One region of the Pseudoalteromonas sp. XMcav1-K genome, then DNA from elsewhere that is predicted to be linked to it. Evidence: riboswitches for the same ligand, from Rfam matches in the RefSeq annotation. Region 1 holds a riboswitch; the other holds the start of a gene.

Evidence for each region. Region 1 has a riboswitch for cobalamin ahead of ACHSBP_RS00960 (TonB-dependent receptor domain-containing protein). Riboswitches for the same ligand answer to the same signal wherever they lie in the genome.
Region 2: another riboswitch for cobalamin. It lies ahead of ACHSBP_RS00730 (hypothetical protein); the one in region 1 lies ahead of ACHSBP_RS00960 (TonB-dependent receptor domain-containing protein).

What each region holds. Positions count from the first base shown of each region.
Region 1 covers NZ_JBIPJE010000018.1:32,320-48,344, reverse strand. Annotated here, with positions in the region: gene ACHSBP_RS00975 (efflux RND transporter permease subunit) at 1-2,763, shown strand, start outside; gene ACHSBP_RS00970 (SDR family NAD(P)-dependent oxidoreductase) at 2,790-3,491, opposite strand; gene msrA (peptide-methionine (S)-S-oxide reductase MsrA) at 3,557-4,081, shown strand; gene ACHSBP_RS00960 (TonB-dependent receptor domain-containing protein) at 4,126-6,033, opposite strand; cobalamin riboswitch at 6,067-6,265, opposite strand; gene ACHSBP_RS00955 (M6 family metalloprotease domain-containing protein) at 6,428-9,682, shown strand; gene ACHSBP_RS00950 (YajQ family cyclic di-GMP-binding protein) at 9,770-10,252, opposite strand; gene ACHSBP_RS00945 (VanZ family protein) at 10,516-10,878, shown strand; gene ACHSBP_RS00940 (ketopantoate reductase family protein) at 10,865-11,758, shown strand; gene thiI (tRNA uracil 4-sulfurtransferase ThiI) at 11,736-13,196, opposite strand; gene ACHSBP_RS00930 (pitrilysin family protein) at 13,563-16,025, shown strand, end outside.
Region 2 covers NZ_JBIPJE010000017.1:1,904-17,928, reverse strand. Annotated here, with positions in the region: gene ACHSBP_RS00775 (TonB-dependent receptor) at 1-413, shown strand, start outside; gene ACHSBP_RS00770 (S8 family peptidase) at 1,237-3,093, shown strand; gene ACHSBP_RS00765 (hypothetical protein) at 3,284-3,523, shown strand; gene ACHSBP_RS00760 (substrate-binding periplasmic protein) at 3,621-4,415, shown strand; gene ACHSBP_RS00755 (MBL fold metallo-hydrolase) at 4,481-5,608, opposite strand; gene ACHSBP_RS00750 (TetR/AcrR family transcriptional regulator) at 5,732-6,328, shown strand; gene ACHSBP_RS00745 (hypothetical protein) at 6,461-6,766, shown strand; gene ACHSBP_RS00740 (dipeptidase) at 6,932-8,422, opposite strand; gene ACHSBP_RS00735 (lipoate--protein ligase A) at 8,501-9,220, opposite strand; cobalamin riboswitch at 9,353-9,543, shown strand; gene ACHSBP_RS00730 (hypothetical protein) at 9,727-10,353, shown strand; gene ACHSBP_RS00725 (cobyrinate a,c-diamide synthase) at 10,343-11,710, shown strand; gene ACHSBP_RS00720 (cobalamin-binding protein) at 11,703-12,521, shown strand; gene astB (N-succinylarginine dihydrolase) at 12,634-13,971, shown strand; gene ppc (phosphoenolpyruvate carboxylase) at 14,040-16,025, opposite strand, start outside.

The sequences.
Region 1 (16,025 bases):
GAACGTGTTTCACGCGCACTTGATAGCTTACCCGAGCAAGTACGCCCGCCAGAAGTGTCAAAATCCGACAGCGATGAAAGCCCAATTGCATGGTTTGTATTAAACAGTACATCAATGAATTCATTGCAGCTGTCTGATTACGCCCAGCGTTATATTGTTGATAGGCTTGCGGTAGTAGATGGCGTAGCCAATGTGCGTCTAGGTGGTCAACGCGAATACTCGATGAAAGTATGGTTAAACCGTGATGCAATGGCTGCTAAAGGGGTTACCGCTGATGAAATTGAGCGTGTATTACGTCAAGAGAACGTTGAATTACCAGCCGGTGAAATTGAATCGGTAGATCGCGATTTCACCGTACGTATTGCGCGCAGCTATAAATCGCAAAGTGATTTTCAAAACTTAGTCATTAAACGCGGTGACAGTGGTTACTTGGTGCGTTTAAAAGAAGTGGCCGACGTAAGGCTTGAAGCGGTTGATGAAGAAAACCTATTCCGCGGTAACGGCAAAGACATGATAGGCCTTGGTATTGTTAAACAAGCCAAAGCTAACACCTTAACCGTAGTTGAAAAAGCACGCGAAGAAATAGAAAAAATTAAGCGTTCATTACCTGAAGGCACCACCATTCAAGACAGTTACGATTCATCTATTTTCATCCGTGAATCAATTGCTGAGGTATATCGCACACTGGCTATTGCAATGGCGTTAGTAGTTGCCGTTATCTTTTTATTCTTAGGCAGCGTGCGCGCAACCCTTATTCCGGCAATTACCGTACCCGTGGCGCTGATTGGTAGCTTTACTTTTCTTTACAGCATGGGTTACTCAATTAACTTACTTACTTTACTCGCCTTAGTACTGGCAATTGGTTTAGTAGTAGATGATGCCATTGTAATGCTTGAAAACATTCACCGCCGAGTAGAACTTGGCGAACCGCCACTGCTTGCGGCCTATCGCGGTGCACGTGAAGTTGGCTTTGCGATTGTTGCAACAACACTCGTACTGGTGTCGGTATTTGTGCCGCTAGTCTTTATGGAAGGCCGAATTGGTAGCTTATTTACTGAATTTGCTATGGCCACCAGCGCTGCGGTGATTTTCTCAAGTTTAACCGCACTCACATTATCGCCAGCGCTGTGCTCTAAAATTTTAAAGCCAAGTGAAAAAGCATCCAAGTTTAGTCATAAAATTGATGCACTATTTAGCAAAGTTGAAAGCGGCTACGAAAATTTACTGCGTAACAACGTGGCTAGCAGTAAAAGCATGCTGCTACTTCTTATTTTTGCAGGCCTTGCTAGCTACTTGTTATTTAAACAACTGCCATCGGAACTGACACCAAAAGAAGACCGCGGTACTTTCTTTATAATGATGAATGGCCCTGAGGGCGCAAGCTACGAAAATAACGCTCAGAACATGGCTCAGATTGAAGAAAAACTGATGCCATATCAGGAAAATGGTGAATTAAGTCGCGTACTTATTCGTGTTCCTGGCTGGGGTGGCCGTGGCGGCGTTGCAATTGTCGGTATGGCCGATTGGGACGAACGCAAACGTGATACGTGGCAGGTAATGGGCGAGATCAGCGGCAAATTAACCGATGTTACCGATGTGCGTGCCTTTGCCATTATGCGCTCTGGTGTTGGCGGTCGTGGCAACAGTCGTCCGGTTGAGTTTGTATTGCAAGGTAACAGCTACGAAGAACTGGCCGATTGGCGTGACCGTATTCTAGCTCGTGCCCGTGAGAACAAAGGGCTAGTACGTCTTGACCACGATTACAAAGAAACCTTTCCGCAGTTTTTAGTCAGTATTGATAAAAACAAAGCAGCAGATCTGGGTATTAGTATTTCGCAAATTGGCCGCACACTTGAATCTATGCTGGGTCAGCGCCGAGTCACCACGTTTATTGACCGCGGTGAAGAATACGATGTGATTTTAAAAGGCACCAAAGCTGACTTTTCAGACCCGAAAAATATTTCGTCGATTTACCTAAAATCACGTAACAATGACTTAGTGCCATTAGATAGCTTAATCGCCATTGATGAACAAGCGACAGCAGCGCGTTTAAACCGTTATAACCGAATGCGCGCCATTACCATTAGCGCCAACCTTGCTGCTGATTACTCACTAGCGGAAGCGCTTGATTTTCTAAACCAAGTGGCAATGGAAGAAAACGATATTGAAGGCGCGATTGGTTACAAAGGCGAATCGCAAATGTTCTACGAAGGCGCATCGGCAATGACCTATGTGTTTATTTTAGCGCTCACGGTTACTTTCTTAGTACTTGCAGCGCAATTTGAGAGCTTTGTGCACCCGTTAGTAATTATGCTTACAGTACCACTTGGCTTAGTCGGTGCATTAACAGGGTTATTCTTCACAAACTCTAGTCTCAATATTTATAGCCAAATTGGTATTGTTATGTTGATAGGATTAAGTGCCAAAAATGGTATCTTAATTGTGGAGTTTGCCAACCAGCTGCGCGATAAAGGTGTCGCCTTTACCGAGGCATTAATCAGCGCTTCGAAACAACGCCTGCGCCCAATTATTATGACCTCTTTAACCACAGTAATGAGTTCGGTACCGCTGGTGTTGGCATCGGGCCCGGGTTCTGAAAGTCGTATGGTTATTGGTATTGTTATTTTAACCGGTGTGGTTGTGGCTACCTTGCTAACACTATTTGTTATTCCGAGTGCATATTACATGCTGGCGCGTAACACACAATCGCCAGAAACCACTGAAAAAGCAATTAACGATCAAGCCAGCGATCATCCGCTATAAAACTATAGAGTGGTAGCTAAGCTTAGCTACCACTCTATTTCTTGCCCATCCCACGCAAAGAATTTTCCACTGTCTTTTTCATTAACCTGAAACATCAAGCGAATTAAACATTCCGCACTAAATTGTACAGTAAACAATTTATTTTCAGGCACATTACGTTGAAATGGTTTAGACAACTTGGTATCTGTTGTGCCCGGATGAAAGGCTATTACACATACCTTATTGCTACTTCGAGCCAGTTCCACACTCGCGGTTTTGATTGCCATATTAAGTGCCGCTTTAGCCATACGGTAACTGTACCAACCACCTAAACGGTTATCGCCTATGCTGCCGACTCGCGCTGATAAAAATGCCAATTTACACTCTTTTGTCAGTAACTTTTGCAAATGCACTAAGTAGGTGAGCGGCGCAAATGCGTTGGCTTGCATTAATGCCATTGCCGAATCAACACGCCATTGTGATAGATTTTTTTCGGGCTGAATTTCCTCTTGGTGCAATAAACCCAAACAACAAAAGACATAATCGAACTTAATTGATAATGTTGCTAAACAGCTTGCTACCTGCTGTTCGCTGTGGTTTTCGACTAACAACACATTAAAGCGTTTATCACGTAAAAGAGTTGGATTGCTAGTAATAATGGTAATGTTATGTTCGTCGTCTTGTTGGCATAACAGCTCAGCAACAGCTAAACCTATGCCGCCCGCCCCAATAATTAAACTTTGTTTCATCTTGCCGTCCCTTGTCTAACTGTATTAATCTTTACGCAACTAACAAGAAAATAGATTAAACAATAATGCAAACAGCAATTTTTGGTGGTGGCTGCTTTTGGTGTATTGATGCGGCATTTCGCCGTTTAAAAGGCGTGCAATCGGTGCTATCAGGTTACAGTGGTGGTCATTTAGATAACCCAACTTATCAAGATATTTGTACCGGCTTATCCGGTCATGCCGAAGTGGTGAAAATTGAATTTGATGAGCAAGTTATTAGCTACTCAACACTATTACAAGTCTTTTTTGAGTTACACGATCCAACACAATTAAACCGCCAAGGTAATGATGTTGGAACACAATACCGCAGTGTTATTTTTTATCTTGATGATGTTCAAAAACTAGCGAGCTTAAAAATGCTGGCGAGCCAGCAAGCACTTTTTGCAGACAAAATTGTCACTGAGCTAAGCCCTGCGACACTTTTTTATAGTGCTGAAACATACCACCAAGACTATTACCGCGATAACCCTAATCAACCTTATTGCAGTATTATGATTGGCCCTAAATTAGCCAAGTTCTCAGCTAATTATGCGACATTACTAGCGCAATAAAAAAAGCCGCAACTTGCGGCTTTTTTTTACAAAATGAATCTCAGTTAAAAATCGTACGCGATACCAACAAATAACTGACGACCAATTTCGTTGTAGTGGTAAAACGCATCATTTACCCAATCGCCATCGATATCTACACCATAACCTTGACTTGGAATGTACTCTTTATCAAATAGATTTTCGATACGAGCACTTACCGTTAATTGCTGTTGAATTTGATAGTTTGCAGCTAAGTCCCACACAATGCGCGATGGGATTTTAGTAATCAGCGTCGATTTTTGCTCAGATTGATACGCAACACTTAAATTAATATCTAAATCTTGCCACTGCTTAGCGATGCTGTAACGTACATTTTCTTTTGCAACAAATGGCAAGTCACTATATTTTTCAACTGCGATCGGTGAGCTATCCACTTTCTGCGCGTCGATATAGCTTACATTAAGCGTGTTATCAAAACCGTAAAATGCAAAATTAGTGGTTAGCTCTACGCCTTCATAACGTGCTTCAGCAATATTAAATGGTGACCAACGATATGGGTTATCCGCTGTTGGTGCTGGTGCCCACGCAATTTTATTGGTTAGCTCGTTACGAAATGCCGCAACATCCACACTTAGGCTATCAAAATCAATACGTAAGCCAAGCTCACGGTTAATTGATGTTTCAGCTTCAAGCTCTGGGTTACCTGAACCAGGGTAGTATAAATCGTTGAACGTAGGTGCTTTAAAGCCAGAGCTTTGACTTACACGCAGTACTGCGTCTTGATGTAGGTAAATACCACCCGCAATGTTATACGTTTGCTCAGAACCTACTTCATCATAATCATCATGACGCACAGCCACATTAGCTAAAAAGTTGCCGTCATCGTAATACGCGCCAACAAATGCAGCATAAGCATTGCGACTTTTCTCATCATAGCTGCTCGTTGTATCAATCTTGTCTTGATGCCAGTTTAAGCCGCCATTAAAGTCGATTTGCTCAGATAACTGATATGTCGATAAATAATCTAGCTGTACACGCTCTGTTGCAAAGCGGCTAGTTGGTTTAGTGCCAAACGTATCATCTTGATCTTGGCTAAACGCAACATCTACTTTATGGCTAAAGTCACCTAACTGTTTAAACCAATTAGCATTTACATGGTAGTTTTCATATTCGGTTTTATCTAATGAAGACTCTTGATAATCAAAATAATTATCAAACTCCACTTCGCCCGTTGAATACTGAGCAATAAAACCTAATTGACCTAACAACGCATTATTATGAGTAAGGTTTAGCCCTAGGTTTAAGTTGTCGTAACCGTCTTTATCTGGATCGGCAAAGTTTGTTGCATCATTTTCTAATACGTCAAATCCTTCTGTACGCTCATAACCTGCATTAAGCGCAATATCCACGTATTCCGTAGTAAAACGTGACGTACCTTCTAAGCTCGCATAACTATTAGAGCCTGTCGTTAATGCAATACTGTGGCCTTGTGATTGACGCGTAATAATATTAATAACACCCGCTAACGCATCAGAACCATATTGTGCTGCGCGAGAGCCTTTTACTACTTCAATACGCTCAACTGAATTTAATGGCAAAGTTGATAAGCTTTTATAACCTAAGGTTGCTGAGCCTACCCGCACACCATCAATTAAAATAAGCGAGTAACGAGATTCTAAGCCACGTACAAATAGGCTCGCATTTTGCCCTTGCCCACCATTACGGTTTACTTGAATGCCCGCTTGCGTTTCTAACACACTTAACACATCACGCACATTTAATTGCTCAATTTGCGCACGGTCAATAACTTGCACGCTTGCCAGAGTTTGGTCAATTGATTGCTCAAGCTTATTCGCGGTAACAACAATGGTTTCAATATCATGCTCTGTTTGAGTGTCAGTTGTGTTAGCTGCAACGAATGAAGAAGACAAGGCAAGGCTAAGCGCCAAACCTAACTTAGATTTGTGATACATATTATCCCCTTGTGCCCACCGCACAATGTTAATCGTTTTAAGAAACCAATTGGCCGGTCTCCGGGCTGAGCATTTTATTTAATACAAAATACATCACCGTTGCGGGGGCAGCGTTGGACTTAATAAGGCAAAGACTTATGCACCAACTTCCCGATTATCCGTTGTTATGTTTGACCCGCTATTTTACTGAAGCGAAAGACCAAAAGTTTAACGGCACCAATAGGCTATTAATTTAGGCGCGTATTGTGGAGGGGATAAGTGAAAATGTCAATTTTAGAAGTCTAAACCGCTAAAAACAGCTGGTAAACTGTTCCCTTATTGTTTCTATAAAAGGTCATTTAGGAGTAAACTTTATTACTCACACAGTGACAATAGATTTGTAACGGATTCAACTATGAAACAGTTAACTAAGGTACTTCTTGCCTGTAGTGCATTTTTGACTCTACACGTAAGTGCATTACAACCGCCCACGCAAGAGCAGCTAAAACGCTATAAAGCCGAAAAAACGTTTAGCCAGCGCGCTTTGCAAGCAAAATCATATGGTAACCACCAGCGTTTACACCATTTGCCGCAACTGCGAACAATGCAAAATAAAGCAGATGAAGCAAACCCATTTGAAGGGTATTTTCCGAGTTTAGGCACTCCTAAAATGTTGGTGCTGCTAGTTGAATTTCCCGATTACTTACACAATGAAAGCAACTCTCAAAGCGCAATTAACAGTAAAATATTTGGTGAGGGCAACGCCAGCAGTTTCCCGTTTGAAAGCCACCGTGCATTTTACCAGCGTTCGTCATATAACAAACTTGATATTCAAGGTAATGTACTTGATTGGTATAAAACCGAGTACAACCGTCCGCTTGACGATGGTACCAACGCTGCACAGGTAAAGCAGCAAATCATCAAAGAAGCAATTGAACACCACGATGCGCTTGGCCATGACTTTAGCCAATACGATAACGACGGCGACGGCGACATCGATTATGTTGCGGTGATTTGGACCGGCCCTCCTGGCGAATGGGCAAGCCTTTGGTGGGGTACTTTCTCAGGTTTTGGCGACAATTCATTTACCGTCGATGGTAAAACCATCAGCACAATTTCTTGGCAATGGCTGGCCTATTCGGAAGGGCAAGCATTTTCACCGCTTGTACTTATTCATGAAACCGGCCATGCACTTGGCCTGCCTGATTACTACGATTACGATGACAGCATTGGTCCGCGTGGTGGTACAGGCGGCATGGATATGATGGATAATAACAGTTCAGATCACAGTGCATTTAGTAAATTTGCACTTGGCTGGCTGACGCCGCAGTTTGCATCAACTTCAGATACCAACTATCAACTTTCAGCCACATCAACTAACCAAGATGCGCTTATTTTACGCAGCGATACAAGTGCCACCAATAAGTACGACGAGTACTTTATTGTGCAATACCGTGATAGAAGCGGTAACGACTTAAACTTAAACGCTGAAGGTTTAAATATTTGGCATATAAATTCAGAGCTCAATAGCTGGGGCTACTTTGCCAACGATAATAGCTACTCTGACAACAAACTTATTCGCCTCATTCAAGCTGATAATTTAAATGAAATTGAGCTAGTTGCGGCCTACGCTGATGAAAACGATGTATTTACTACGGGTGATAGCTTTTCACCTCAAACCCTGCCAGCGAGTAAAAACTATGCCGCAAAACATACAGGCGTAGACATTCAAAACCTCAATACCGATGGCAATGCCGCTACATTTAATGCACAAGTATACCCTAGCATTGCGACTATTTCAGTCGGTTCTATTAGCGATAAATCACTGATTGCGCACAATGCACAAGCAACCATTAGCAGTGACGACTTATCTCAAGTTGATCATGTTGAATTGTTAATTAACGGTGAACTTAAAAAAACACTATCCGCACCGTTTGACGTGAATTTTGCAGAGCTTATTACTGAGAATGGCCAACTAAACTTGCAGATTAATGCCGTTACCGCAGAAGGTTATAAAAGCGCTGAATACTTGAAAGTATTCGCATACAACGGTGAATCTTCAGCAGTGCACTTTCATTTAGATCACTCATTAAATGCGGAAACAAAACAAGTTTACGATAGCTTGACCTTGCCTGTTTACTATTCAGACTTTTTATTCCCGCTAACCAGCACCAACTTTAAATTTGTCTCTGTCGATTTTGGTGAGTCTCGCACGCCTTGGAATAGACTCGACGATGGCACACTGCAAGCATTCGGCCGTGACCGTAAAGCAACCAGTGAAGAAGTATCATTTATTGATAACTACTCGCGCTTTAACAGCAAGCTTATTATTGCCGGTGAAAATGTCCTTAGCCTATCGCCTGAACTTAGCAATACACTCGATTTAACGGTAACCAACACCGATGTTCGTGTAGAGCAAGTGGAAAGTATCGCGCTTAATAATGGGCAAACCGTGAGCCAAACTATCATTGCTGAGGATAGCATCTCACCGCCAAGCTCTGAGTTTATTACACAACAAAATGCAACAACCTTTCTTAACGCGAAAGGTGTGTTTTATGATGACATTGAAGGTAAATGGAAAAATGAGTTTGGCCCGTGTGGCATTCAAGGTGCTATCAATAACAGCAAACTAATTGTGAATACTTGCTCACTAAGTCACTTATCTGCTGGCAGTAAGTCTGCGCTGATTTCACATTATCTTGATTACCTTGAAGTTGAAGATACGGTAGACAACAACCTACTACCGATTATTCAACTTGAAACCACTCATTATGTTACCGAAGGCGAAGCTGTGGCGCTAAGCGCAACTGTAAGCGATGCTGATAACGATCCTATCACGCTAGCTTGGCAGCAAATATCAGGTACTGAAGTGGCAATTGCAGATAGCACAAGTGCAAACCTAAGCTTTACCGCACCGCAAGTGCAAGCAGACGAAAGCTTAACATTCTCGCTCACAGCAGATGATGGCAAAGGTAGTACAACCGCATACATCACTGTAAACGTTATCAATGTAAATAAGCTTCCAGTTGTCGAAATTGATGCACCTCAATCAGTATTAGCTAATGAGCTAGTGACTATTTCCGTCTCCGCGACAGATGAAGACGGCGATGCACTAACCTATGAGTGGCAACAAATCTCAGGCCCTGCAATTGATTTAGCAGGTAATGCCAGCAACACTCTCAGTTTTACAGCACCAGATGTAGTAAGTGATACCGCTATTAAGTTATTTGTGTCGGTATCTGACGGTAAGGGCTCTTCAGGTGTTCATATTTCAATTGATATCAAGCGTTCAAATCAAGCACCGGTAGTTACAATCGGTAATGATTTATCAGTAAATGAAGGTGCAACGGTCACGTTAACCGCAGAATCGAGCGACCCAGATGGTGATGAACTTTATTACAACTGGAAACAAACCAGTGGTCCGGCAGTGAATTTAACCAGTACAGATGAGGCAAACTTAGTTTTCACAGCACCTAGCGTTGATAGCGATCAAGTACTTACATTTGAAGTTACAGTGAGCGACCAATTACTAACGAGCACAGCAAGTGTTCAAGTAACTGTTAAAAACATTGCTCCTCCAACTACTGAAGCAACATCAAGTTCTTCAAGCGGTAGTTTATTTGCAATGTTAGGGCTTCTCACCCTAATTAGCTTACGCAGACGAAGTTAAGATTACACCATAAAGAAAGAGCCACATTTGTGGCTCTTTTTTTAATTTACATCACCAAAATAATTGGTGATTTTGAAAACCCACCGATTAATCGCGGAAGTTTTTAAACTGGAACGGTTGCCCTAATTCAGCTTCGCGAACGAGTTGCATAATAGCTTGTAAGTCATCGCGTTTTTTACCTGTTACGCGCACTTCTTCACCTTGAATCGCAGCTTGTACTTTTACTTTTGAGTCTTTAATCAGCTTCACAATTTTTTTGGCAATGTCTTTTTCTATGCCCTGCTTGATAAACACTTGCTGAGAATACGTTTTACCCGTGTGAACCACATCTTTTACTTCAAAGCTTTTAACATCTAAGCCGCGCTTTACTGCTTTTGCCGCTAAAATATCAAACATCTGATTAAGCTGAAAATCTGAATCAGCTTTCATCGTGATAATCTCTTTACCAAATTCAAATGAGGCTTCAACACCTCTAAAATCGTAACGCGTATCTAATTCACGATTTGAATTATCAACCGCGTTTTTTGCTTCAGTCATTTCCACTTCAGAAACGATATCAAATGAAGGCATAGTTATCTCCGTTATGTGCTAATGGTGCGATTATACCAATTCTGTTAAATATGTGATCAGATATAGCGCTGGATAAATGAAATGCTAACAAGGCAGAATTTAATTTATGTAGCCACTCTACACCGATAAATTTAGCTGCAAGCATGATTAGCTTTTTAATTGGGTTGGTATTATAAAGCGCATAATTAAACTTACAAATTTTTCATATTTTCACGCAATGCTATTTGTTATACTCGAAATTCGTGATTTTGAGGAAGTTTTGTGTGAGCCGACGTATTTATCAGGCATTGTTTATTGTATTTATTATTGCCTGCAGCCTGCTCTTTTTTAAAGAAGTAAAGTCATCGCTAGTTAGCATCTCGCACATCGATAAGATTGCTCACTTCGCTGTGTTTTTTGTGTTAACAGGCTTTTTAAAACGCGCGGTAAAAGCGCCGTTCTGGTTATATATTGTAATTTTGGCAGCGTATGGTGCTGGTGTGGAATACGTGCAAGGTATGCTTCCTCATCGCCAAGCTTCATTTGCTGACTTTGTTGCTGATGTTGCAGGTATTCTTAGTTACTTAATCATCAGTGCTATATGGCATAAACGCTATTCAAAAGCGAAAGAAAGTGAACAAGCCTAAGCTGTATATTGTTGGCCACGGCGCCATTGGTTTATTGTTCGCCCGATTGCTGCGCACAGCATTTGATATCAAACTGATTGTACGCAGTAAAACCAAAAACTCAGCGCACATAACGGTTACAGCGCTTGACCAGTCGGTTGAAACATTCTCGCTCGAAACCGTAACGATTGATCAAATAGACTCTATCGATAACCTCTTTATTCCAACCAAGTCTTACCAAGTCGCCAACGTTTTAGCTCAACTGCAAAATAAAATAAGCACCGGCGCCACCGTGATATTGAGCCATAATGGCATGCCCAACTTGACGGAAATTAACCAAGCGCTCACGACACAGAATCTGTTTTTCTTAACCACCAGCATGGCTGCACTTAAGCATGCAGATTTTGCGATAGCACACACTGGCTTTGGCGCTAGTTTTATTGGCGCATTAAACGCTAACACCGAAAAAACACCAACAATCGAGCATCTTTTAACAGCCATACCAAATATCACCATAGAGCAAAACATTAACGCATTACTGTGGCAAAAACTGATTATTAATATTGCGATAAACCCTTTAACTGCAGTATATCAAGTTAAAAACGGCGCGCTTATCGCACCACAATATGCCAGCGAAATTATCGGTTTGATCAATGAAGCGGTGTTTATTGCTAATAAAGAAGGGGTGGAAATATCACTTAGTAGCGCGCTTGACAGTGCCTACTGGGTAATGCGCGCAACTTCGCAAAACTACTCTTCAATGAATCGCGACGTATTTAAACAGCAGCAAAGCGAAATCGACAGTATCTGTGGTTACATCCATAAAAAAGGGGCTGAATATTGCTATTCAACCCCATTTAACTCTCGCTTTTTAGCGCTTATTCAGGACGGTACACCTTAACGTTAGTGTAGCCTTCTTCATGTAAGATCAGCGCTTGTAATTGGCTCATTACGCCCTTTTTACAATAGAGGTAATAGTCTTCACCTTTTGGTAAATCACCAAACTGTGTTGCTAACTTATAAAACGGTAAGTGTTTAACTTCAATACCATCAAGCTCTAACGGATCGTTGTCTTCTTCTTCCGGCGAACGAATATCAATTACGATCGCGCCTTTTGGTAATTCAGCTGCCGATTCAGCTTCTTTAACTTCTTCTTTAGTTTCCGCTTCAATCTCTTTAATGCACATAATACGCGCATTATTTACAACCGTATCAAGCACATCAAAATCGAAGTTTTCTTCTTCTGCAATGATCTTATCAAGCTTAGCTTTTACCGTTGGCTTTTTTGAAATAACGCCACAGAACTCAGGCATGGCTTCAGCCATTTCAGAAGTACCTATGCTACGAGCAATATCGATGATTTCTTGCTTATCGTGTTGAATAAGCGGGCGTAAAATTAGCGTTTCTGTTACGCGATCAATCACATTTAAGTTTGCTAAAGTTTGGCTCGATACCTGGCCTAGACTTTCACCTGTAACTAACGCATCAATGCCCAGCTTTTGCGCAATTGCACTACCAGCACGCATCATCATACGTTTAAGTACCACACCCATTTGGCTGTTTTCGATGTTTTCTAGAATTTCAGCAACAACCGGTTCAAAGTCTACTTTAATAAACTTTACACGGTGCGTTGAGCTAAATTGTTTCCACAAATAGTAACTTGCTTGCTTAACGCCAATCTCGTGTGTTGCACCACCAAGATTAAAGAATAAGAAGTGAGTACGTGCGCCTTTACGCATCATTAAGTAGCTTGCAACACCCGAGTCAAAACCGCCCGACATTAAGCTTAATACATCTTCTTGAGTCGGAAGCGGAAAGCCACCTAAACCTAAATGCGTTTCTTTGACGACGTAAGCAAATTCATTTTTAACTTCTACTTTTACCGTAATTTCAGGTTTTTGCAGTTTTACCTGTGCACCTTCAACATTCTGATTTAAACCACCACCAACGTAACGCTCTACGTCGCTTGAGGTGAAGTCATGCTTACCTTGACGTTTACAACGTACGCAGAAGGTTTTGCCTTTTAAACGCTCTTTGTTAAGCTCAAGTGCAACTTGATAAATATCATCTAAAGATTCAAATGTGGTTTCTTGTACTTCAATAAATTGCACAATACCCGGCACGCGCTTTAGGGTATCGATTAAACCAAGGCGAATCTCTTCATCTTGGCTTTTACACATCACTACGATGTTGTCCCAGTTTTGAATTACTTTCGCATCTTCATGAACGCGAATAACCATGTTTTTAACATTCGATGCTAAAAGCTTGGTAAAACGTTTGCGAACCGATTTACTTTTAATCGATATTTCTGGGTGTAATTTAACAATAAACTTGAACATACATCATTCTCAAAGCGACAGTGAATTTACTATTATACCAAGACTCAGTCCCTTGTTGAAAGTTTAGTTTAAGCACGCTAGTTATATCTGCTGTCTGCTCTATTTTGTTTCCAAGCTGTTTACATCTGTTAAATCATAGCCTTGCAATTCAATTTCGCTTAGTGTTTTATAGCTAAAGGCATATTGACCTAAGTTGTTACTGTAGCGTAATGCCGTTGTCTTTAATGGAATAAATCAGGGCGTGATAATTAGTTTTCTTAACAACTAACAGCGCTTGGCGTTTGCTATTAGAGTCCGCAGCATCAAAAGTAAAATAACTCCACACATCTCAGTGCAACGTACTCTAATTTTCTAAGGATAGTATTAATGCAAAAACTCACTTTAACGGCACTTACCGTCGCTGTATCTTTAGCACTTTCAGGCTGTAACAGTACAAGCTCATCCTCGACTCAAGCGCAATCAACAAGCACTGCAATTAACTTACCGAGTGTTGACGTAAGTTATGACTCTTTTACACTGGATAATGGCTTAAAAGTTATTGTTCACACAGACCGAAAAGCACCGATTGTCGCTGTAAACGTTTGGTATAACGTTGGCTCAAAGCATGAAAAATTAGGCAAAACTGGTTTTGCCCATTTATTCGAACACTTAATGTTTAACGGTACTGAAAACTATAACGATGAGTATTTTGGTCCATTCGAAAAAGCCGGTGCAACTGAACAAAACGGTACTACAAACAACGACCGTACAAACTACTTCCAAAACGTACCAACCACAGCATTAGATATGGCGCTTTGGATGGAATCTGATCGCATGGGTCACTTACTTGGCGCCATTACCCAAGAAAAACTCGATGAACAGCGCGGTGTCGTACAAAATGAAAAACGCCAAGGTGAAGCGCGCCCTTATGGCAAAATGTGGGGAGCGGTAGCGGAAAATACATTCCCGAAAGGTCACCCTTACTCGTGGTCTGTCATCGGCTCAATGGAAGATTTAAATGCGGCGTCACTTGATGATGTGCACCAGTGGTTTAAAGATTATTATGGCCCTAACAATGCCGTACTAGTGCTTGCTGGTGACATTGACGTGGCAACCGCAAAAGAAAAAGTTAACAAGTACTTTGGCGACATCAAACCAGGTAAGCCAGTTGCACAAATTGATGCATGGGTGGCTAAGCGTACTGGCACTAAACGTATGACAATGCAAGACCGCGTGCCGAGTCCTCGTATTGTTAAAGTATGGAATACCGCTGAAAAAGGTACCGCTGATAGCGAGTATTTATCACTGCTTGCAGATGTACTTGCCGGTGGAAAAAACAGTCGCCTTTATAAGCGCCTAGTCTATCAAGAGCAAAAAGCATCAATGGCATTTGCCTTTAACTACACTCGCACTATGGCGGGTCAAATTATGATTGGTGTTGATACGCTACCGGGTGCAAACTTAAACGAAGTAGAAGCGATTATTGATGAAGAACTTGCGAAACTACTGGATGAAGGCCCTACAAACGAAGAACTAAACCGTATTAAATTCTCAAATGCGGCAAGCTGGGTAAAAAATGTTGAAGGCGTTGGTGGTTTTGGTGGCAAGTCAGACATTCTAGCATCAGGCATGGTTTACCACGGCGACCCTGTTTTCTATAAAAAACAAGAGGCGATTCAAAACGCCGCAACCCCTGCTGATATTCAACAAGCAGGTAAAAAATGGTTAACTGATGGTGATTTTGTACTAACAATCGAACCGTTTGAAAAGCTTTCACACAACCAAACAGGCGCAGATAGAAGTAAAGTACCAAGCGTTGATTCATTACCTGAACTCAAGCTACCTGAAGTACAAACTGCGCGCTTAAACAATGGTTTAGAAGTTGTATTGGCACAGCGTTCTGACACGCCAAGTATCAATATGGAACTTAATTTTGACGGTGGCTTCTCATCAACTACCGACGATAAAGCTGGCCTTGCACTCTTTACAATGAAAATGCTGCGCGAAGGCACCAATGAATTATCAAGCTTAGAGCTGGCTGCAGAACTTGAAAAAATTGGCGCGTCACTTTATTCAGGTGCAAGTTTAGATAACGCTGATGTTAGTTTAAGTGCATTAAAAGTGAATTGGCAGCGCAGTGCTGAGTTATTTTCACAAGCGATACTTAACCCTGCATTTAACGAGCAAGATATTGAGCGTATTCGTAAACTCACGATTGACGGCATCAAAAAAGAAAAATCAACACCAATGAGCAATGCATTGCGTGAACTGCCACCACGTTTATACGGCGAAAATCACGCATATTCGCAACCTTTAACAGGCTCGGGTTACGCAGCAACCGTTAACAGTTTCACTCGTGACGACTTAGTTAATTACAAAAACACTTGGTTACGCCCTGATAACGCACGCTTAGTTGTGGTTGGCGATATTTCAATGGATGAGCTAACCACAACACTAAATACTACGTTGGCTGACTGGAAGGCGCCAAATACTGCAAAACCAGCGGTAAGCCTAACGCAGGTAACACCGGCACAAACAGCTAAAGTATATGTAATCGACAAGCCAGATACGCCACAATCACTGATTGTTGCCGGTTTACTTGGCCCGGATCGCAATAGTTTAGCCACTGATCAAGATATTAAGCTGGATATTATGAACACCATTATTGGCGGTTCATTTACGTCACGTATTAATATGAATCTGCGTGAAGATAAAGGTTGGTCATACGGTGCTCGCTCTGCATTACTTGACTATAAAGGGCAGTCTCCGTTCTTTGTTTATGCGCCAGTGCAAACCGACAAAACCAAAGAGTCGATTCAAGAGATCTTAAAAGAACTAGAAAACTACACT
Region 2 (16,025 bases), on a different contig from region 1:
TTAGCGTACACACTAGCTTAGGTTATATGGATGTTGACGTAGATGAGCAAGACGGTGTGAAACCTGTTGCACCTCTTACTCCTGATTTAACGGCGTCAATTAGCCCAAGCTATGAGTTTGCGCTGTCTGATGGGTCAATTATCAATACACGTATTGATTACTCTTACCGCAGCGACATGTATGGTGAGCCGAGCTCAGATCCAAATCGTTTAACTGAAGTTGAAGCGCGTAGCCTAGTTAACTTTACCGTGGGTTACTCTCCGGCAAATGCAAACTGGCGCGTTGACCTATATGGTCGTAACATCTTTGACGAACGTTACGATGATGCACGTTTAAATACTGGCGATTACGTATTAGTAATTAAGAGCAATGACGCAAGCGAATTTGGTGTACGTTACTCAATGACATTCTAATTATTACGTGATTAACCTTTTGGTTAGAAATATTGGTTGTGCTTACGCTGTAACGCAAACTCGGTAACGGCGCATTGCGAAAAGTATTTCTAACCCAAACCTGAGGTTACGTAAAATGTAAAAATAAAAGGCGCTTAGGCGCCTTTTTTGTGTGTTGATGTATCAATAAATTCAGTTAACCACATCATTTAGCTACGCTGTTTAGAGCAGCCGCTTTCGCTTTTATTACAAGCAAAAACAACAGGCATGGATCAGCCAAAATTAACAAGAACTACAGTTACGTACTTTTTGTGATTTGAATAATGCGTGAGTGAATATAAGGGGTTATAAACTAAAGTTCATGTTTACTTGCTTGAATACATAAACACGCATATGAAATGATTATTTAGCTGATTTACATTTTGTTTACATTCGGGTGTTAATTGATTTGCAAAAAATGGGCGCTGCATATCGCAATATAAATGTGGTTTTCAACTTGATCAGCAATGCAAGGCAAAATCGAGGTTTTTAGTTAACCTTACTGAATCGTAAATTTATAAAGCAAAAGGTATTGTTTTTTAAGTTTTTTCACTCATTCTTTTTTATTATTTTGTTTTATCGGTTACAAACTTTTACAAAGCATAAACTATTTAGAAATAATTACCATTTAGATTTTTGTATCTAATATTTGTGATCAGTAATCTTATTTAAGTATAAATAATTCATCATTCAACACCCTTTTATCGGTACAAATGTTAACAAAATGAAAATGAAACTTTGATGTGTTTATTTTTTGAGCTAGGTTTTTTAGCAGTACTTAACCCCAAAGCAACAAGGAAACGTCATGTTTAAATATTCAAAAACAATGTTACTCATAGCAACGGTGTGTTCTGCTAATTTTGCCCATGCAAATAGCGATAAGTTGATTCAAGTAAATGCCAGTAAACAAGTACCAAACAAGTATGTTGTAGTATTTAACTCAGTACCAAAAAGTCTAGCGAGTGGCGGTATCGCTGAACAAGCTAAAGAAAATGTCGACAAAATTCGTGGTAAATATGGCGTTAATGCCAATAAATTGTTTGGTAATACCCTAAACGGCGCACAGTATACGCTGTCGAAAGGTCAGCTAAAACAGTTATTAAAAGAAGATCTTGTTCAATTTATCGAGCCTGAGCAAATCATCTCGGTTGACCCAATCGTATCTAGCAATGCAAACCAATCAAATGCGATTTGGGGTTTAGATCGCATTGATCAGCGTGATTTACCATTGGATAGCAACTATTCATACAACTTTGATGGTTCTGGTGTGACTGCTTACGTAATTGATACTGGTGTTCGTAATACTCACAACGAGTTTGGTAACCGTGCAAGCAGTGGTTGGGACTTTGTAGATAATGACTCGGATGCATCTGACTGTAATGGTCATGGTACGCACGTAGCTGGCACCATTGGTGGTCAAAACTATGGTGTTGCAAAGAACGTTAACATTGTCGGTGTTCGCGTATTAGGCTGTAACGGTTCTGGCAGTACGTCGGGCGTTATTGATGGTATTAACTGGGTGAAAAACAACGCTAGCGGCCCGTCGGTTGCGAACATGAGTTTAGGTGGCGGGGCATCATCGGCAATTGACCAAGCGGTTGAGGCGGCGGTGGCTTCGGGCGTAAGCTTTGTGGTTGCAGCGGGTAATGATAACAGCAATGCCTGTAACTATTCTCCTGCACGTGCAACAACGGCGATTACTGTTGGCTCGACTACGTCAAGTGATAGTCGTTCAAGTTTCTCAAACTATGGCACATGCTTAGATATTTATGCGCCGGGTTCGAGTATCAAATCAGCGTGGTATAACTCAGACTCATCTGAAAATACTATCAGTGGTACATCAATGGCATCACCGCATGTTGCGGGTGTGGTGGCACTTTATCTTGATGAAGACAATAGCTTAACGCCAGCGCAAATCGACAGTAAACTCTCAGCTGGTGCTAGCAAAAACAAAGTATCGGATGCTAAATCGGGTTCACCTAACGAGCTGTTATATGCACTTGAAGGCACAGTCGACCCAGAGCCGCCGGTTGTAACAGAATTGATTAAAGATCAAGCCGTATCGGCTGCAGGTGCTGCGGGCAGTGAAACCAGCTATTTTGTTGACGTGCCAGCGGGGCAATCGAGTTTATCTATTTCACTTTCAGGTGGTCAGGGTGATGCAGATCTCTATGTGAAACAAGGCTCAGCTGCCACTACAGGTAATTATGATTGTCGCCCATATAAAAACGGCAATAACGAAAGTTGTGAGTTTAACACCCCAGCGGCTGGCAAATATTACGTGATGCTTCAAGGTTACTCTGCATATTCAGGCGCAAGTTTAGTCGCTACGTATAGTGCTGATGGTGGTTGTACGGATTGCCTAGATAACGGCGTACCGATGGCAAACTTATCGGGCGATGCCAACAGTCAAGTATTCTTCAAAATTGAAGTACCAGCAAACCAAACACTTACGGTAACCACAGCGGATGGTAGCGGCGACGTAGATCTGTACGTGAAAAAAGGTGCTCAACCAACGACAACCGATTATGAATGTCGTCCTTATCGCTGGGGCAATAATGAGTCATGTAGTTTAAGCAGTGGTGCAACGGGTGGAACTTACCACATCTTACTTAACGCTTACTCTGCGTACGCAGGCGTTACGCTAACAGCAAGTTATTAAACATTAAGTTCTCTGAAGTTAAGCCAGCGTATTCGCTGGCTTTTTTATGAGCTGACGTTTCAGATGAAGACACTGTAATTGGTTTGTGTTTATCGGAGTATGTGAAATAAATAGTTGTTTATATTGTAATTAGCCTTATACCTTGCCAGTATAATTCTTTTCAAATTAACACGTTACTGTATGGATGCAGATGCTACCGCTTATTAAAAACGCAAAAGCGCCAACACTTGGCTGGGTGATTATCATGATGTTGCTCTTTCTCATTCCCACTATTTTATATATTGAAAGCGGCGCTATTCCTGCGGGGCGAAGCGGTGAGGCAATTTTACGAGAAGAGTCTCCGGTATCATTTTGGTTCCATATAATTGGTGCGAATACGATTTGGCTATTTATGCTTTATCTTTATATAAAAGCACGTAAAAAATCGTAGATTTAAATCATCTCAACTTGCCAATAAAGGCGATTAGGGTTACCGTTTTGTACCTGTTTTGGTTTTTATGGTTCAGGCGTGTTAGCTTGATAAAAATGTGACCACTTCTTTAAAACTGATAGCGTGTATATTGAGTGCCATGTGCTTGTTGGCTATGCCATGCCAAGCAAAAATGGTGAGCATTGCTATCGGCGAATATCCGCCTTATTCAAGTCGTGCCAAAGGCGAGTTTAATTTCGTACCTGCGGTTATTCGCGCCGCATTTCAAACACAAGGTTATCGCGTAAAATTTAGTTATTTCCCGTGGGGACGCAGTTTTGTAGAAGTGCAAAAAGGTCATTTCGATGTCGCTGCCTATTGGTTTTGTACCGAGGAAAAACAACAAGAATTTTATTGCAGTGAAGCACTTTACACCGAAACGACCTACCTTTTTTACAATACCAAAAAGCCGCTGGTGGATTGGCAAAACATTGATGATTTGGCAGGCAAGTTAATTGGCGTTACAACTGGCTATAGCTATACCAATGAATTATTAGCCGCCGGAAAAGAATCAAAGCTCACACTCGATTGGGCGAATACCGATAAACAAAATTTAGCGCGATTAATAAAAGGTCGGATTGATGCTTTTCCAATGTCGCTTATTCCCGCTAACTACATGTTGAAAAGAGAGTTTTCTAAACGTCAACGTAAGCGACTAGCCTATCGCAAAAAACCGCTGCGCAGCGACACCACCCATTTACTGTTTAAAAAAGATCGCGAAGCGTCATCCGAGTATCTAAACGCATTTAATAAAGGCTTGGCTGAAATAAAACGAAATGGGGTTTTTGATAAGTTAGTCAGTCAATTGCCGTCAAACAGCAAACAATCAACTGACAAACAGGGTATGAATTAAACGCTATTTATTGCTGTTTGTTATTTAAGCGCGCATTGCGCCCTTAAATAATAAAACATCACAGTTTAGTTCGTTGCAACGAGAGTTGTTGGCTTGGTAGATGGCATATAATCTTGCCACCATGCATGTGTATTTGCCGCTTGTCCGAGCTGTTGAATTTCACCCACTATTGGCGTGTTTAAACTAACAGCATGCTGTGTTGCTTGGGTTAAGATCCGCTCTAGTGGTTCGTACCATGCGTGGAACGCTAAGTCGAATGTGCCATTATGGATTGGCGTCATTATTTTGCCGTTTAAATCAAGGTGCGCTTGCAGACTTTGCTCTGGTGTCATGTGCACATCTGGCCAATCTTTATCGTAGGCTCCGGTTTCAATAAAGGTCATATCAAATGGGCCATAGCGCTCGCCAATGTCTTTAAAGCCAGAGAAATAACCGGAGTCACCGCTAAAATATAAGGTTTTAGCGTTAGCCGAAATTACCCAAGAACCCCATAAGCTTTTGTTGCCATCATTCAGTGCTCTGCCTGAAAAATGCTTAGTGGGTGTGAAGGCAATAAAACCGTGTGTCGTTGCTAACTCTTGCCACCAATCAAACTCTTTTACTTTTGTTGGGCTGATCCCCCATTTTGCTAAATCACCCGCAACACCCATCGGCACTAAAAATTGTTTAGTTTTATCTGCAAGCAGCTTCACACTGTGTTTATCGAGATGATCGTAATGATTATGGGAAATTAGCACCTTATCGATAGGAGGAAGCGCTTCTATCGAAATTGGTGTTGGGTGAAAACGTTTTGGCCCCATAAATGTAAAGGGTGATGCGCGCTCTGCAAATACAGGGTCGAGTAGCCAAAATTCACCATATACTTTAAGCAAAATAGATGAGTGACCAAGTTTTACAATATGGATCTCGTTATTGTCAAGTAATTCAAGCTGTTCGCGCGAAACGGAGTTCATCGGTAGTGACTGCTCTGGTATTGCATTGGGCTTTTTCTCCGTAAAGTAACGAACGAAAATACCGGCAACTTTGCGCAAACTATTTGGCGCCATGGTGTCGGCGTTATAGAACTTACCGTTTTTGTATAGGCTTTGATTGGGCGCTTTTTTCGTGCCCTCAGTTGCTAAGTTATTGTTCACAGTGCAGGCTCCAATAAATAAAATAATGAGTAAAAGGCTTAACCACTTAATCGTTTTCATCGAGTTTCTCTAAAAATGTAAACTACACGGTGTAGTTTTTCATTAAATGATAAAAAAGTAAACTGTGTAGTGCAGTATTTTTTAATTAAGTTTAAAATGAGCGAGACTGTTAATGAGAAAACTATGAAATTATCTGAGCAAAAACGCGTTCATATTCTGGATGCTGCAGAGCAGCTGTTTTTTGAAAATGGGGTAGCGAATACCAGTATGGATGAAGTGGCTAAAACGGCTGCGGTATCTAAACGTACTGTGTACAACCATTTTGAAACAAAAGATGCGCTTTTTTACGCCATTATTGAACGCATGATGGAGCAACTTAATGATATTAAAACAGTTATATTTGATGAAAATAAGTCGCTCAAAGAACAGCTTTTAACTATCGCAGAGCATGAAGTTTCGTTGTTTCGTTCCGACAATTTTTTACGTGTTGCTAAAATCGCTTTTTTGCAAATGTTGCAAGTGCCCGAATTTGCTAAACAACTGAGCGCCAATTCAATTGGCTGTATGACGTATTTAGAACAGTTTTTAACTGATGCAGTGTCAGCACATAAAATGCAGGTTGATGACAACGAACTCGCGGCGAAGCAGTTTGTTTATCAGCTGAAATCTCATATCTTTTATCCACGCTTATACGGTTTCGATGTGCCCAGTGAACAACAAGAAGCCTATTTAATTGAACAAACCGTCGAACTGTTTTTAGCGCGTTATGGTTCTTTCTAGACAATATTTATGCGATTTTTTAGCTAAATAAACCTTTTATTAATGCTGATATCAAAAAAAGATAAATAGACGCTAATCCAATTTCAATTCTGTTGCATATAATCGTTAGTAGTTAATTAAGAGAAGTCATACGTGTCATTAGGTCGCCCTCGCAAGGAAAAAGCACATCCGCAACAGCAGCAATACTTAAAATCAGTGATCGCCGCGCTGCAAGCTGAGCCCGAAAAACTCAATATCATTAAGCAGAATATTGCGCATTATCAAAGCCAAGCATATTTAAAACGCGGTTTTTTGCGTGCACTGGAGCGAATGGAATGGCTTTTTGAAGCAAACCTAACCATTGATGAGTTTTGCCAACAAATAATGGCAGATGATTACATTGGTAACCGCATAAGGCGTTACCCATTAATCTTTAAAGGGGTATTAGATAAGGCGTAAATACGAATAGTATTTGGGCATCAAGGTTATCCCCAGAAATGGTGTGTAAGTCTGTTTAAAAGTGCTACTTTTTAAATGCAATCAAGGTACTAAGGAACGTCATACTTTTGTCACAAAGCATAACGTTTCCTCATTATAAATTATGGTTGTTCTAAATTTGGCCGTTTACATATTGCCAAGTTTTACCATCATGGCGGTATACATTTTTAAGTTAAGCGCCATTTGCTCTGGTGTTAAATACTCGTGCTCAGAATGACCTGTGTATTTTTTGCCTGGCATAGATGGACCAAACGACACAGCGTTATCAAATAGCTTAGCATTAGTGCCTCCACCAATCGAAACAAAGCTTGCATCTTCATCGCCAGTAAAATGCTTAAAGATATCTAAAAGCGCTTCAGCGTGCGGTGCATCATCAAGCAGCATTGGCGTGCCAATATGAATTTCCACATTGTTTAAAGTCACATTGTTGTTAGCTTGCCAATTGTTAAGCGCGGTATCAATTTGTGATTTTAATAGCGCCTCTGTTTTGCCAACTGGGCGACGTAAATTAACCGATAATCTAAGCCCCTCTTCGCTGCGTTTTAGCAGTGTTGGTGCGACAGTCATTGGCCCCATAAAATCGTGACGGTAGGCAATATCACCAAATTTCGCGCCGTATAAATCAAGGCCGATAAGTTGATTAATAAATTCAATGGCCTGACCATCGCTGTTATTTTCTAAATCAATACCTTTGAATACTTCTGCCAAGTGAGCGATGGCATTGTGTCCTGCTTCTGGCTCAGATGAGTGCGCTGATTCCCCTTTAACACTAACAAGCACGCTATCGCCTTTTGTCGTAAGTGTTACTTGCACATCTTTCAGTGCATTTATGTTTTGCTTAAGTATGTTAAGCGCTTGCGCATCCGCATTATGCAGCACCACACTGGCATCTTCAGGTATTTGGCTTACAAATGCACCGCCTTTTAATTCGCTAACATAAACACCGGTTTGTGGTGATGAACCTGTAAATGTCGGGGCAATTAAGCTCCAGCCTTTTTCGGCAACCACCACTGGGTAAGATGCATCAATAGTTATTGCATACTTTGGCTGCTGGTAGGTTTTCATAAAGCGCTTTAGTGGTTCCCAGTCTGATTCTTCAGCAAGGTACACCATCAGTTCAATACGATTGTTTAGCGTAACATTATTATCTTTTAGCGCTTTCATGGCATAAAGTGCTGTTGAAATTGCGCCTTTGTCGTCTTCGGTACCACGGCCAATTAATTTACCTGGCTCTGAGGTGCTATCAAGTACAAATGGACTTTGCTGCCATTTTGTTGGGTCTGCCGGTTGCACATCGCCATGGGTCACTATGGTTACTTTGTCTTGTTGCTCACCCATGCCAATTAATGCGGTGTGCCCAAAATCTTGATAATCAAAACCAAGCTCCGCCGCTTTAATTTTTAATAGCGATTTAAAGCCAATAAAGTCCGGATTTTGCGGTGTATCGATGTCTTTGTTATTAACGGTTGGAAACGACACCATATTGGCTAACGTATGTATTTGCGCATTTTGGTATTCTGCTACGGCGTATTTTGCCAACTCATCGGTTGATGGGCTAACAGATGCAAACGCATGGCTTGCCAGTAACGCGGCGCATGGAAGAAGAGCGAATTTCAAGGGAGCACTCCAAGGTAATTAAAGGTGAAATAAGTCCCAAGTGTAACACCACTGAACACTAAAAAAAGGGTTTTACGGTCAGCTCGATTTATGTTTTTGATGATTTATAAAACTGGTAAATATGCGCTGAAATAATTCGTCGATGTCGGGTCGCTCTTGGGTGTGTTCAAACAAGCTGGTATGCACATCGGCTATTGCACGGTCATCTTGCTGATGATGTTCGTAACATAAATTTACAGGTGCAACTAAGGTTGGCATATTTGCATTTACTAAAATGCAGGCCTGCGCCAACACAATTTTACCACCGCCTTTTTTTAGTAATACACGCTGGGCTGTGCCGACGATTTTCTTACTTTTAATATTAAGATTGTAATCACCATCGCAATAGCTGCCGGGGGTGGTGTGGGTTTCAACCTTAATATTAAACTGCTCAAAAAAAGAAGATAAAATAGCGCAAAAGTCTTTGTATGCGTTTGGAATCGAGTAGGGAATATGTTCTTCTAACACATACATATAAGATACATTAATTACCCCTTCACATTGTGGCACAGGGGCGCCACCAGTTTTGCGGGCGTGTAGTTGCCAACCGGTTTTCTTTAGCTTTGATTCGAGCGCTTCAGTTTTTTGCCATTTATTACCTGACGGTAAAACCAAAGTTGGCTTATCGCTTTGCCAAAGTAACAGTGCTTGGTTTAAATTGCCGTTTTGAAGTTGGCTAATTAATTCATTTTCTTTTTCAAAAACTGCTTCAACTGAGATTTGCTTGAAACGAAGTACTTTGGCTTTTACTTTTGACATTACTAATTAAAAATTAACTTTTTGCTTAGCATACCGCAGTTTGTAATTTTTGGCAGTGCCTCGTTATATCAACAAACAAAAAGTTTTAATAAGAATAATGTCTTAGCTTGATTTAACAATGCTAGCTGACATATATTTGCGTTGTAATTAGGTGACTATTGTTTTTTTATAAACAATGTTTAAACGGGAATCCAGTTAAAATCTGGAGCTGCCCCCGCAACGGTAACTGTGAGCGACAACCACCACTGTCTGGTTATGATGGGAAGGTGCTGTCAAAGCGATGATCAGGAGCCCGGAGACCGGCCTAGTTCACTCGAGTACTGCGGTGGGCGGTGAGCAACGAGAACACAATCGCTTTTATATCAATTACAGTAATGTGTGGTCGCGAACATGGATCATCTAATTACCTGAATGATATTGTTATTCCTTGCTGTAACAAGCAAAGGCGTGTGCCTTGTATCTTGTCATTTCCCGTCGCATTAGTTCTAGTATGCGGAAACATTATAATGACAGATCGTTCAAGTTTATTTACCCCAATTAAAGTACAGCAATTCTCGTTGCTGATTTATGCGTTGTTAGCGCTATTGATGATAGCCACCCGCCCGTATCATTTTGCGTCTGCGCTCCATTTGCCAAGTGCCAGTACAGCAATTTTCTTTATTTTAGGTTTGCTGGCATCTAAGCACCGTACTTTTGCCGTATTTGTGGTACTAAGTGTGTCGATTGATTTAACCAGCAGCTATTATCGCGGTGATTTTGGCGATTGTATTACGCGTTCATACCCATTTTTATTTGTTGGCTACTATGTGCTGTGGTGGGCGGGTCATAAAAGTTTGCAACTAAAGCTTGATGAAACAAAGTTTGCGGTTGCAGCAAAAACGGCAATGGCACTGGTTAACTTATGGCTTGCAAGCTCAATTGCATTTTTAACCTCAAACGCGAGCTATTATTGGCTATCAGGTAAATTTAGCGATATGTCGTTAAGTATTTACTCAGAGCGTGTAGCACAGTATTACGCGCCATATGTTACTAGCCCATTTGGCTACGTGGCGATTGCGTTGGCATTGTACCTTGCCTGTTATTACTTAAAACCACACACCAGCATTTTAAAAACAACCCATCATGGCCGTTAATTCTCCGGTATTTTGCCCTGCACTTGTAATTAGTGCGCCAAATTCGGGGGCGGGCAAAACCACAGTAACCGCCGCTATGGCACGCTATTTTACCAATATGGGCAAAACGGTTCAGGTATTTAAAACTGGGCCCGATTTTATTGATCCCATGATTTTAGAAGCGGCATCAAACCGTCCTGTATATCAATTGGATCTGTGGATGGTGGGTGAAAGTGAATGTCAGCGCATGCTTTACCAAGCAGCTATCGTTGCAGATCTTATTTTGATTGAAGGCGTAATGGGGCTGTTTGATGGCACACCAAATACTGCCGATTTAAGCGACCTATTTGGTATTCCGATTTTGGCGGTGATTGATGGCTCAGCCATGGCACAAAGTTTTGGTGCCTTGGTTCATGGCTTAGTAAATTACCAACCAAGCCTTAATTTTTACGGTGTGATAGCCAATAAGATCGCAGGTAAAGGACATGGCGAAATGGTTTTGCAATCCATAAACGAAAAGGCATTAACGCAAGACTATTTTTTACGAAATTCCCATATTAGTTTGCCTGAGCGCCACCTTGGTATTATGCAAGCAGGTGAGTTACAAAATATCGACGTGTATTTAGAACAAGCCGCACAGCAATTTGCTAACTCACACTTTAATCAACTACCCAAAGATGTGGTGTTTTGGCCCTCAAAAGAGGGAGATGATGCAAAGCAATACGCAGATTTTAAACGTGCTAAACCACTTAAAGGGCAACGTATTTTGGTTGCCAAAGACAATGCATTTTCGTTTTTGTATCGTGCCAATTTGGCTATGTTGGCAGATTTTGGCGCAGAGCTAAGCTACATTTCGCCATTACAGGATAAAACCTTGCCAGAGGGAGATGCGCTCTATATTCCAGGTGGGTACCCTGAGCTTTATGCGCAGCAATTAAGCCAAAATAATGCGTTTAAACAAGCCGTAAAACAGTTTGCTAAAAGCAATAAACCGGTCTTAGCGGAGTGTGGCGGTATGCTCTACTTATTGGATGAATTAATAAGTGAAAACACACACTTCACTATGTGTGGCGTGTTAAACGGCAAAGCCACAATGAATAAAACTCTCTCTAGCATTGGTCAACAATATGTCGATTTAAGTGCTGTTTATCCAAATATTGCTGCACCTTGTGAAGTGCGAGGGCACAGCTTTCATTATTCTAGCGCCGAAATTAACCTTACCGCTTTAGCGTATTCACAGTTTTACCCGCGTCACACGCAAGCTGAGGCAATTTATGCATGTGACAAAATACTCGCATCTTATATGCATTGGTATTTTCCTAGCAATATGGCGTTTTTTGTTACGTTTTTTAATGGAGAAGTAACACGGGATGAGTAATTTCAAAACAGCAAAATGGCCTGAGCGCATAATTTGTTTAACGGAAGAAACCACAGAAGCACTTTATTTAATGGGCGAGCAACACCGTATTGTTGGCATCTCTGCTTATACTGTGCGCCCCGAAAGAGCCAAACGTGAAAAGCCTAAAGTCTCGGCGTTTGTTAGCGCTCGCATTGATAAAATTATGTCGTTAGAGCCCGATCTAGTATTGGCGTTTTCTGATCTTCAAGCTGATATTGTGCGTGATTTAATAAAGCAAGGCGTCAATGTGCACTGTTTTAATCACCGCAGTATTCAAGAGGTGTTGCAAATGATCCGAACGCTGTCGGCATTGATTGGCGAGCCACAAAAAGGCGAAAAACTAGTTAACCAATTGGTGGATAATCTAAACACGATTAAAGCAAGTGCAGCTCAGCTTACAGTAAAACCTAATGTGTATTTTGAAGAGTGGTTTGATCCACTTATTACTGGCATTACTTGGGTCAGTGAATTGGTAGAAATCGCCGGTGGCATTGATTGTTACAATGAATTTGCCAGTGAAAGCCTTGCCAAAAATCGCATTATTAAAGACCCATGCGACGTAATCGAAAAAGCGCCAGATATTATTTTTGCAGCCTGGTGTGGTCGCCCTTTTGTGCCTGAGAAAATGTTATCGCGCGACGGCTGGCAAACCATTCCAGCAGTGATAAACAAGCATGTTTATGAAATTAATTCGAGCGATATTCTACAGCCAGGTCCGGCCGCGTTAACGGATGGCATAAATCAAATTCATCGTATTATTAAAAACTGGAGCACACAGCACTCAACTTAATTTTTAGTATCTGGCATGTATTTAGCAACTTAGCTTTGTATTCACGTTTTTTCGGTTTTAAACACGAAAAACGCCTAATAAAAGTGCAACCTTGCACTAAAAGGATGCAAAGATGACAGTGTACGAAGTAAATTTTGATGGGTTGGTTGGTCCAACCCATAACTACAGCGGCTTATCGTTTGGTAACGTCGCATCTAAAAATCACGCAAAGCAAATCGCCAATCCGAAAAAAGCGGCGCTACAAGGCCTTGAAAAAATGCTGGCGATGACAAGGCTTGGCTTTAAGCAGGGTATTTTACCGCCTCAGGTTCGCCCAGATACTTACACATTACGAAAATTAGGTTTTTCAGGTAGCGATAAAGACGTAATTATAAAAGCAGCCAAACACGCGCCGCAGTTTTTAAAAGCCTGTTATTCGGCGTCTTCAATGTGGTCGGCAAATGCGGCAACAGTATCGAACAGTTTGGATTGTGACGATGGCAAAGTGCACTTCACTCCCGCCAATTTAAGTAACAAACTACACCGCGCCATAGAAGCTGAGCAAACAAGCCGTACCTTTAAAGCCATTTTTAATAATGCACAGTATTTTACCCATCATGAGCCACTACCACATCATCCATTATTGGGAGATGAAGGAGCGGCAAATCACACTCGCTTATCCAATTCACATAACGAAAAAGGGTTATCGCTCTTTGTTTATGGTGAAGATGCGTTATCAGCTATCAAACCAAAGATTTACCCTGCAAGGCAAACCTTAGCTGCTAGCGAGGCCGTTGCTCGCGCACATGGTTTGAGCGAAGCAAATTGCTTATTTGTGCAGCAAAATCCCAATGTGATCGATCAAGGGGTATTTCATAATGATGTAATTGCAATTGGTAACGAAAATGTGCTGCTTTACCATGAAATGGCATTTTATCAATCCGCACGTGCGGTTGATGCTATAAACACAAAATACCAAGGTGATAAGCTACTGCATTTAATTGAAGTCAGTAGCGATTATGTGAGTGTTGAAGATGCAGTTTCAAGCTACATTTTTAACAGCCAGTTAATTACATTACCAAACGGCACTATGGCCATTGTTGCCCCCAATGAATGCCAAAATAACGATAAAGTGGCGACCTATCTTGCGACCCTTTGCGAGGCAAATAATCCTATTTCTAAGGTGATTTATTTTGACTTGCAACAAAGTATGAAAAACGGTGGTGGCCCAGCGTGTTTGCGCCTTCGCGTGCCTCTAAATGAGTTGGAATTAAGCGCCGTTGCCCCAGAATGTTTAATGGATGAAGCGAAATACTTTACCCTAACAGCATGGGTTGAAAAGCATTATCGAGATGCGATTTCAGAAGATGATTTAGCCGACCCAAGCTTACTTGTAGAAAGCCAAACAGCCCTTGACGAACTAAGCCAAATTTTAAAGCTAGGTTCAATTTACCCATTTCAAATGGACTGAACGTGAGAAGACACAAAAAGGCGAGGGTAACCTCGCCTTTTTTTTGCACTAAATAGTTAGTATCGACATTATCCTGTATTTCGCATACCGGTCGCAATACCTGCCATGGTGACCATAAGCACTTGCTCGCTTTCAGGGTGCTCAGGCTTATTGCGTAAGCGTTTTAACGCCTCAATTTGTAACAAGTGCAGAGGCACTAAGTAAGGCTGACGTAACCTAAATGAGCTTAAGTTCCAAGGATCACTCTCAAGTGTGTGAGCTTGGTTGAGTAACGTCAGTACAGCTTGTTCATCTTGTTGTAATTGGGTTCGCAGTTGTTCCCCTAAATCTTGTAGCTCAGGTTCAACAAGGGCTGCATCATACAGTGCTGATAGCTCTGGATCGGACTTTAAATACACCATTTCAGTCAATGAAATACGGGCTTTAAAGTACGGCCAGTTTTCTAGCATTTCGTTCATCAGCGCGGCATTTTCTTGATAAAACGCTTTAATCGCCTGGCCTAGGCCTAACCAACTTGGTAAGACTAAACGGTTTTGGCTCCACGCAAATATCCATGGAATAGCACGCAGCGATTCAATACCACCATCTGAGCGGCGCTTGCTTGGGCGCGAGCCAAGTGGCAACGATGATAACTCCTGCTCTGGCGTTGCTTGGCGGAAATAGCGCACAAAATTTGGTTCTTCGCGAATATAACTGCGGTAAATCTCACAACTAAGCGATGCCATGTTGTTCATAAGCTCTCGCCATGACGCCGGTGGCACAGGTTGTGGGTGAATTAAGCTTTCTAAAATCGCACTGGCATACAGGTGTAAACTGCGTACAGCAAGGTTTGGCAAACCAAACTTATAGCGAATAGTTTCACCTTGCTCGGTGACACGTAAGCCACCATCGAGTGTGCCCGGCGGCTGTGATGCAATTGCATCGTGCGCAGGGCCGCCCCCACGACCAATGGTACCACCACGGCCATGGAATAATTTTAGCTCGACCTCAAATTGTTTAAATACTTGCACCAGTGCTTCTTGCGCTTGGTATTGCGCCCATGTGGCCGCTAACACGCCTGCATCTTTTGCCGAATCACTGTAGCCAATCATTACATATTGCTGCTTTTTACAGCGCGTTAAATATTGCTCTATGTTTAGCAAGTCGCCCATCACTTTTGGCGCGTTGTTTAAATCATCCAATGTTTCAAAGAGCGGTGCAATGGGCATATCCCAATTAAAACTTGTAGCTTTCATTAACAGGTTTACCGCCAGTACATCGCTCACTTTGCTCGCCATTGAGATAATATAAATACCCAGCACTTCACGCGGTTGCTTTGCTACCATGGCAAAGGTGTCGAGTACTTCTTGGGTGTTTTCACTCCAAGTGACATTCGGTAATAACGGGCGTGGGTTATTTATTTCGCCGAGTAAGAACTCAACACGGCGTGTTTCATCCCAAGTATTGTAGTCGCCTAAATTGAGCGCGCTAACAATTTCGCCAATGGCTTCATCGTGGCGTTCACTGTGCTGGCGAATGTCCATTTTTACCAGTGAAATACCGAAACATTGCACCTTGCGAATTAAGTCGAGCACTTGTGAATTAGCAACGCGGGTAAGACCGACTGCTAATAAGCTATTGCGGCATGCTTTTAATGGTGTAAGTAAATCTTCTGAAGATGAAATTGCACCTTTAGTTTTGCCATCACGTAGCAGTGTAATTGATTCTTTAAGTTCGCTAATTAACTGTGTGATCACCGCACGATACGGGCCAATATTATTAATATCGGCTTCAATTAAATCATCGGTTGCTTTGTGCATCGATAATTCTAAATAAAGAGATTCAAAGTCAGTTAAGTAGAGCTCTGCGGCAATTAATCGCGCTTGTAAAATGGCTTGTTTACTGAGTTTGGCTGTAACAAAGGGGTTGCCGTCTCTATCGCCTGCCATCCAGCTGGCCATGGTAATAGGCACTATATCTTCAGCCAGCGGCTCCCCAATCAGGGTTTGTGAAAGCTCATCTAATTCGCGTACAAATTGTGGTACCGCATGCCATAAACTATCGGTAATGGCATG